DNA from 2 places in the Dietzia sp. SL131 genome. Region 2 is predicted to be linked to the other one. Evidence: riboswitches for the same ligand, from Rfam matches in the RefSeq annotation. Region 2 holds a riboswitch; the other holds the start of a gene.

Region 1 (4,094 bases), 2.5 Mb from region 2:
CACCTTGTAGTAACTGCCGGTGATCCACGGGCCGCGGACCTCCAGCTCGCCGACGGACTCGCCGTCCCATGGCAGGGCCTGGCCGGAATCGTCGACGATACGGGCCTTCACGCCGGCGATGAGTCGGCCCTGCGTCATGCGGAGCTCGAACTGCTTCTCCTCCGGCAGGGAGGCCTTCGGGCGGGACAGGGTGCCGATGGGCGAGGTCTCGGTCATGCCCCACGCGTGGACGATGTTGATCCCGTATTTGTCCCGGAACTTGCGGATCAGCTCCGGCGGGCACGAGCTGCCGCCCACGACGACCGCACGGAAGCTCGACATGTCGATGGGGTGGTCCACGCTGTACGCGTCCACTGCCTGCCAGATCGTGGGGACGGCGGCGGCCAGCGTCGGACGCTCGGAGGCGATCATCGCGGCCAGCGGCTCGGGCTGTAGGAAACGCTCCGGCATGAGCAGCGAGGCGCCCACCATGAACGCGGCGTACGGCAGGCCCCACGACATGGCGTGGAACATCGGCACGATCGCCAGCACGTTGTCGTCGAGCGAGATGTCCATGCCGTCGGACATGCACACCTGCATCGAGTGGAGGTAGATCGACCGGTGCGAGTAGACGACGCCCTTCGGGTCGCCGGTGGTGCCCGAGGTGTAGGCCATCGCGGCGCCGGAGTTCTCGTCGACCTCCGGCCAATCGAACTCGGTGGGCTGGGCGGCGAGGAGCGCGTCGTAGTCGTGCACCTGGATGCCCTCGGGAGCCTCGAGGTTCGCGGCGCCCCCACCGGTGACGATGACGTGCTCGACCGTCGAGAACCGGGGCAGGAGCGGCTGCAGGAGCGGGACGAGGCTCGGGTCGACGATCACGACCTTGTCCTCTGCGTGGTTGGCCACGAACTCGAGCTGGTCCGGGAACAGCCGGATGTTCAGCGGATGCAGCACGGCGCCCATGGACGGGATCGCGAGGTAGGCCTCCAAGTGCTCGGAGTTGTTCCACTGGAATGTGGCGACCCGCTGGTCACCGTCGACCCCCAGGGAACGCAGCGCGTTGGCCAGCTGCGCGGCGTGCTTGCCCAGATCGCCGTAGGTGATCTTCCGTGGTCCCTGATCGGTCCAGGTGGTGACGACCGCATCGGAGTGGACGGTCGCACCGAACTGCAGGATCGTGCTGATGTTCAACTGCTCCGGCATCATCGTGCTCTTCATGAGGGGCTCCTTGATCGAGGGGTGGCGTCTGTCACTCTCGTGTCGAGACTACCTGACGTCCATGACGTCCTTGGGCCGTGTGGGCGATCACCCGTCGAGGTCGTCGAAGACGGTCTGGACGGTCCTCGTCGCCGCGAGGGCCGCCGGCGCGCCGCAGTACTCCGAGGCGTGGATGACCGCCTCGGTGATCTCCTCGCGGGTCAACCCGTTGGTCAACCCGCCGCGTACATGCCCCGCCGGCTCGGCGTCCGCGCGCAGTGCCACGAGCATCCCGATATTAAGCAGGCTGCGATCCCGTCGGTCCAACCCGGGCCGGTTCCAGATGTTGCCCCACACGTTCTCTGCGACCACGTGCTGGATCGCCTCCGACTCCGTCCCGACAGCCCGGTCCATGGCCCGGTCGACGAAGTCGTCGCTCATCACCTCGCGCCTGGTCGCGAAACCCTGCTCGCGCAGATCCGCGGCCGAAGGCCCCTCGCCTGCAGAACTCGTCGTCGTCGTCATCTCCACGGTCCTCTCCCACTGCCGACAGGTATCGCGATCCATCCTCCCCGACCGTCGTCACCAGCTCCGCGTGACCTCGCCCCGCCCCGGCCAGGCGCGGGGACGGCTCGGACAGGGGCGACAGCGGATGTATGGGATGGGCGGACGCGACGACGGGTGGGATACCCTCGACGGGTCCGGCCACCAGCGTCGGACCCCGCGGCAACTCGGCGGAAGTCGGTGCGAATCCGACGCTGTCCCGCAACTGTGATCCCGTCTCAGGACGGGCGAGCCAGGTCGGCCGGTTCCGCGGCAGCCGTACGTACTGACCTCGGACGAAGGACGGTCGCGTGCAGCGGCCCAGGCCGCGGCCCGAGCTGTTTTCTTCCTCCGAATCACGGAGGATGCCATGCACCATCCACGAGCCCGCTCGCTGCTGCTCGCCCCCCTGGCCGCCCTGGCGCTGGTCGCCTCCGCGTGCAGCGGCAGCGGCACCGGCGGCGACGAGCCGGCCCCGGCCGACCAGACCTCCGCCGCGGCGGAGGAACCGCAGGCGATCGTGTCGCTGGCCCCCACCACCACCGAGATGCTCTACGCCGTCGGCGCCGGGGACAGCGTCGTGGCGGTCGACGAGCGGTCCGACTTCCCCTCCGACGCCCCGGTCACCGACCTGTCCGGCTACACGCCCAACCTCGAGGCGATCCTGGGATACGCGCCGGACCTCGTCGTGCTCACCGACGACACCGGGGACATCGTGGCCGGCCTCGAACGCTCCGGCGTCGAGGTGCTGCAGCTGCCCGCCGCGCAGACCCTCGACGACACCTACACCCAGCTCGAGCAGGTCGGGGCGGCCACCGGGCACATCGGCGAGGCCGCCGAACTCGTGTCGCGGATGCAGAGCGAGATCGACGAGATCGTCGCCTCGGTGCCGGAGCGCGAGACCCCGCTGACGTACTTCCACGAGCTCGACGACACCTACTACACCGTCACCGACGACACCTACGTCGGGGAGATCTACTCCCTGTTCGGCCTAACCTCGATCGCCACCGGCGACGACCCCTACCCGCAGCTGTCCGAGGAACTCATCCTCGAGGCCGACCCGGACCTCGTGTTCCTCGCCGACGGCCAGTGCTGCGGCATCACCCCGGAGGTCGTGGCCGAGCGGCCGGGTTGGGACGGACTCACCGCCGTGCGCGACGGGCGCGTCCACGTGGTCGACGAGGACCTGTCCAGCCGGTGGGGCCCGCGCGTGGTCGACTTCATGCGCGAGGTCGCCGCGATCGTCACCGCGGTGCCCGACGCCGCGCCGGAGACCGCGGAGAGCCCCGCGAACCAGCCCGCCTCGTGACCCGCCCGTCGCCCCGCCGCGCCCTCGTGCTGGGCGGGGCGACGCTGTTGCTGGCCGCGGCGGTCCTGCTCGGCACCCTCATCGGCCCGGCCGGCCTCACCCCGGGCGGCGTGGTGCTCGAACTGGTGGGCCGGCTGCCGCTCGTCGACATCAACTCGGGGTTCACCGAACGTCAGCAGGTCATCCTCTGGGAGATCCGCATCCCACGCGTGGTGCTGGGCGCGATCGTCGGCGCGATGCTCGCGATCGCCGGGGCCACCTACCAGGGCGTGTTCCGCAACCCGCTCGCCGACCCGTACCTGCTCGGGGTGTCCAGCGGGGCGGGGCTGGGCGCCACCCTGGCGATCGTCGTGGGCGGCGCGATGGGCTCGGCGATGGTGCCGCCCGCCGCGTTCGCCGGCGGCATGATCGCGGTGCTGGCCACCTACACGCTGGGCCGCAGTGTCGGCGGTGGACGCAGCGAGGTGGTCATCATCCTCGCCGGCGTCGCCGTGGCGGCGTTCGCCAGCGCCATCCAGACGTTCTTCATGCAGCGCCACGACGAGACCCTGCGGCAGGTGTACTCGTGGACGCTCGGCCGCCTCACGACCAGCGGCTGGACCGACGTGCGGACGGTGCTGCCGTACGTGCTCGTGGCGGTGGCCGTGATCGCCCTGTTCCGCCGCACCCTCGACGTGATGGCGGTCGGGGACGCCGAGGCCGCGACGCTGGGGATCGCCCCGGCGCGGGTGCGCCTGGTCCTCATCAGCGTGGCCACCCTCGGCACGGCGGCGGTGGTGTCCGTGTCGGGCCTGATCGGGTTCGTGGGCATCGTCATCCCGCACGCCGTGCGGATGCTCATCGGGCCGGGGCACCGCCTGCTGCTGCCGGTGTCGCTGCTGGTAGGCGCGGCGTTCCTCATCCTGGCCGACGTCGTCGCCCGCACCGCGATGAGCCCGGCCGAGCTGCCCATCGGAGTGGTCACCGCCGCGATCGGCGCCCCGTTCTTCCTCATCGTCCTGCGCCGCAGCCGGGGGCACATATGACCGCCACACCACCGGCGTCACCCGCGGCGGCCGCGTCACCC
Region 2 (4,094 bases):
GCCCCGACCAGCACGATGGCGGTCGTGTCATGGGCGCGGCGGGCCACCAGGACGACGCCCGCCAGCGGGAGCAGCGCGCCGAGGAACGCCGCGATCGGCAGGGTGAACACGCCCCACATCCCGGCGCCCACGCTGAGGACCGTGAGCACCACGACGCCGAAGCCCGCGCCCGAGGAGACGCCGAGCAGATACGGGTCGGCGAGAGGATTTCGGGTGACCGCCTGGGCGACGCCACCCGCCACGGCCAGCGACGCGCCCACGGCCGCCGCCATGAGCGCCCGGGGCAGTCGCGACTCGAGGACGATCGCCTCGCGGGCGTCGGTCCACCACGGGTCGAAGACCCCCGGCGCCAGGCGGTGCGCGACGATCGCCCACACGTCCCCGATCGGGATGGACACCGAGCCCAGGGAGACCCCGGCCGCGATCGTCATCGCGAGCACCGCCACGAGCGGGAGGCAGATGAGCCACAGCGACCGCCGCCCGGTGGGCGGGGCATCGGCGATGCGCCCGGAGCCGGGGCGGGGATCGATGCCCGTGCCGGCGCGGTCAACGCGCCCGCTGGCCTTCTCGGCGACGGTCGTCATGTCACTGCCCGAACGCGTGCGGGTGCAGCTCACGGGCGATGGTCTCGGTGGAGGTCGTCATCCGCGAGCTCTCGAAGAAGTCGGACAGCGGGACCACCACGATGCGGTTCTCACGGATCGCCGGCGTCGTGGACATGATGGGCTGCGCGCGCAGGTAGGCGATCTTGTCCTCCGCGCTGGTGGCGCCGTAGTCGAGTACCACGATCGCCTCGGGCTGACGCTCGCCCAGGATCTCCCATGTGGACGTGAGATAGGGGCGGTCGCCCTCGGAGAAGATGTTGTCCGCGCCCGCATACTCGCCGATCAGTTGTCCGATTCCCACGCCGCCGATCGTCGTCGGTTCTGATTCGCCGCCGTCGTAGAAGAACGTGGGGGTGCCGGTGACACCCGACGCATCGAGTGTCTCTCGGACCTCCCTCATCTCGCCGGTAATCCGGTCCGTCAGGTCCCGTGCCCCCGGCTCGACGTCGAGGATCCGGCCGAGTTGGGAGAAGTCGGTCTCGAGCATCGACAGGTCACCGAAGCCTTCTCCGCAATACTCGGAGAACAGGAAGGTGTTGATCCCCGCGGCCTCGAGGGCATCGCGGCTGCGGCCCTCCTTGTCGTCGAAGGCGCTGCGCATCCCGGCCACCACGAGGTCCGGCTCGAGGTCCACGATCTGCTCCCAGGTGGGGTACTCCTCGGCCAGCGAGGGGATGGTGTGGAACTGGTCGGCGACCTCCGGCAGGACGTCGTCCTGCTCGCCGTATCCCATGCCCACGATCCGGTCGCCGGCACCCAGCTGGATGAGGGTCTCGGTGACGTGGTCGTTCATCGAGACGATGCGCTGGGGTGGGGCGTCGTAGGTGGCCTCGCGGTCGCAGTTGGTGATGGTCACCGGGTCGGCGAAGGGTTCGGTTGAGCCCGCGGCCTCCTGCGCCTCGCCGCGGGAGCAACCGGTGAGGGCGATCCCCGCGACGAGCAGGGTGGCGAGCGTGATTCTGGGGTGGCGACGGAACATGATCAGTCCTCGGATCGTGTCGTGCGGTCGACGACACGTGAGACCCGCAGGAGGGTAGGAGTCGACGACGACACCACGTCACCTGACAGGACCCCGGATCGCAGACCACGGCGATGTACTCGGAGTCGCGAACATCCGGGCAGGTAATCGGGCTCGCGGTCACCAAAGTGGCCACACACCGTTGCGGGTCAGCGCCGGATTCCCACCGGTCTTCCCCTGCTCGTTCCGGATGTCAGCAGTACGCCCTCAGGATAGGCACACCGCGTCCGCGAGCGGTGCAGGCACCCCGGCTCGGCGGAGCCGACCACCCGCGCTTCGTGGCCCGGCGACGCCCGAGGACGGCGCGACGCACGACCACACCCAGCACGGCCAGCGCGGCGGTGGCCAGCTGGACGCGGTCGTGCAGCAGAACCGCGCGGCGGATGTCGTCGGCCCGGACCGACCGGCCGTCACCGAGGACCGCCCGGTCCTCCACGCCGTACGGGTACGGCGTGGGCCCGCCGAGCCTGACCCCGAGCGCGCCCGCGCACACGGCCTCGACGACCCCGGCGTTCGGGCTCGGGTGCGCCCGCGCATCACGGAGCCACGCCCGCAGGGCCCCGGCGGGACTCCCGCCCACGGTCGGGGCGCAGACCACCCCGAGCGCGCCGGCCCCCCGGGCCGGCAGGAACCCCAGCACATCGTCGAGCCGCGCCGCAGCGGTGCCGAAGTGGCGGTACCGCTCCGAACGGTGACCCACCATCGCGTCGAGCGTGTTGGTCGCGCGGTGGACGGCGGCGCCGGGCGAACCCGCCACCGCGGCCCAGAACAGCGTCGCCACCGCCGCATCGGAGGTGTTCTCCGCGACCGACTCGACGACCGCTCGCGCGAGATCCTCCGGGCCGAGCGCGGCCGGATCCCGTCCGCACAACCACGGCAACAGGTCCCGGGAACCCTCGTGATCGCCCCGGGCGAGCAGGTCACCCTGCCGCCGCGCGACCTCGAGCAGCGACGACCCGCCCAGGCACGACCACACCACGGCCGCGTCCCACACCACGGCCGCCGCGAGGTTCCTCCCGGCCAGACGGCAGACGACCGTCACCGTCGCAGCCGTGCCCCCCACGAGGACGCCGGTGAACAGCAGGCCCGCCGCCCGCTGCGCGTTGGGCGTCCGGCCGGGCCGCAGCAGGCGCGGCTCCACGGCGAGCGCGACCCGGCCGAAGCCCGCGACGGGGTGAAACCGCCCCGGGTCGCCGACGAGGCGGTCGAGGGCGAACCCGGCCGCGATGCCTGCCGCGCGGGTCGCGAGTGCGGTCCCGTCAGCGCGCGAGATAGCGGACATGCGCCCCCCGCCCGTCATGGGTCACCTCGGCCTCCACTCCGTACACCTCCCGGATCAGGTCGGCGGTGAGCACCTCGTGGGGCGCGCCGCCGGTCACGAGCCGCCCGCCGGACAACACGATCAGATGGTCGCAGAACGTGGCCGCCAGGGTGAGATCGTGCAGGGCCGCGATCACCGTGGTGTCGGTGGAGCGGACCAGGGCCAGCAGGTCGAGCTGGTGGCGGATGTCGAGGTGGTTGGTCGGTTCGTCGAGGACCAGCACACCGGGCTCCTGGGCCAGCGCCCGCGCGATCTGCACCCGCTGCCGCTCGCCGCCGGACAGCGTCGCGTACCGCTGGTCCAGGCGGTCGCCGAGGCCGGTCGTGGCCGCCGCGCGCCGCACCACCCCGTCGTCCCCGGGACCCGGACCCGACCAGGCCGCGCGATGGGGGATGCGGCCGAGTTCGATGACCTCCCGGACCGTGGGGTTCTGGTCGGTGGTCGCCTCCTGCGCCACCAGGGCCACGCGCCGGGACAGGCGTTTGCGGGGGAGTGATCGGATGTCCGTGCCGTCGAGGTGCACCGATCCGGTGTCGGGCCGGAGCAGGCCCGTCAGGATGCGCAGGAGCGTCGACTTGCCGGATCCGTTCGGCCCCAGCACCCCGACCATCGTGCCGGGGGCGGGAGCTACGGTGACGTCGTCGAGGATGGTCCGGCCGCGCACGGACCACGAGACGCCTCGAGCCTCGAGGGTCGACGGGGCGGCGGTCATCGGCCGTGTCCCCGGCGGAGGAGGAGCCCGACGAAGGCCGGGACGCCGATGAGCGCGGTGGCCACCCCGATCGGCAACTCCTGGGGCGCGATCACGGTGCGGGAGACGGCGTCGATCCACACGACGAAGACGGCGCCCATTAACGCCGCGGTCGGGACGAGGACCCGGTGCCGGCCCCCGACCAGGGCCCGCGCGGCGTGCGGGAGTACCAGCCCCACGAAACCGATCGCGCCGCAGGTGCTCACGATGACGGCCGTGACGAGCGCCGTCACCACCATGAGCACCAGCCGCGTGCGGGCCACGTTGACGCCGAGGGCGGCCGCGGCGTCCTGGCCGAAGGTGAACGCGTCGAGGCTGGAGGTGTGCAGCAGGCACGCCACCAGTCCGAGCAGGACCACGACGCCGCACACCGCCACGTCCGACCAGCGGACGGAGGCC

Evidence for each region. A riboswitch is a leader RNA that binds a small molecule or an ion and turns the genes downstream of it on or off. The one in region 2 is predicted to bind cobalamin.
Region 1: another riboswitch for cobalamin. It lies ahead of OVA21_RS17035 (ABC transporter substrate-binding protein); the one in region 2 lies ahead of OVA21_RS04925 (ABC transporter substrate-binding protein).

What each region holds. Positions count from the first base shown of each region.
Region 1 covers NZ_JAPPRI010000003.1:3,420,135-3,424,228, reverse strand. Annotated here, with positions in the region: gene OVA21_RS17045 (long-chain fatty acid--CoA ligase) at 1-1,197, opposite strand, end outside; gene OVA21_RS17040 (carboxymuconolactone decarboxylase family protein) at 1,285-1,701, opposite strand; cobalamin riboswitch at 1,862-2,000, shown strand; gene OVA21_RS17035 (ABC transporter substrate-binding protein) at 2,090-3,028, shown strand; gene OVA21_RS17030 (FecCD family ABC transporter permease) at 3,025-4,053, shown strand; gene OVA21_RS17025 (ABC transporter ATP-binding protein) at 4,050-4,094, shown strand, end outside.
Region 2 covers NZ_JAPPRI010000003.1:870,614-874,707, forward strand. Annotated here, with positions in the region: gene OVA21_RS04920 (FecCD family ABC transporter permease) at 1-584, opposite strand, end outside; gene OVA21_RS04925 (ABC transporter substrate-binding protein) at 586-1,584, opposite strand; cobalamin riboswitch at 1,706-1,847, opposite strand; gene OVA21_RS04930 (cobalamin biosynthesis protein) at 1,817-2,905, opposite strand; gene OVA21_RS04935 (ABC transporter ATP-binding protein) at 2,883-3,656, opposite strand; gene OVA21_RS04940 (FecCD family ABC transporter permease) at 3,653-4,094, opposite strand, start outside.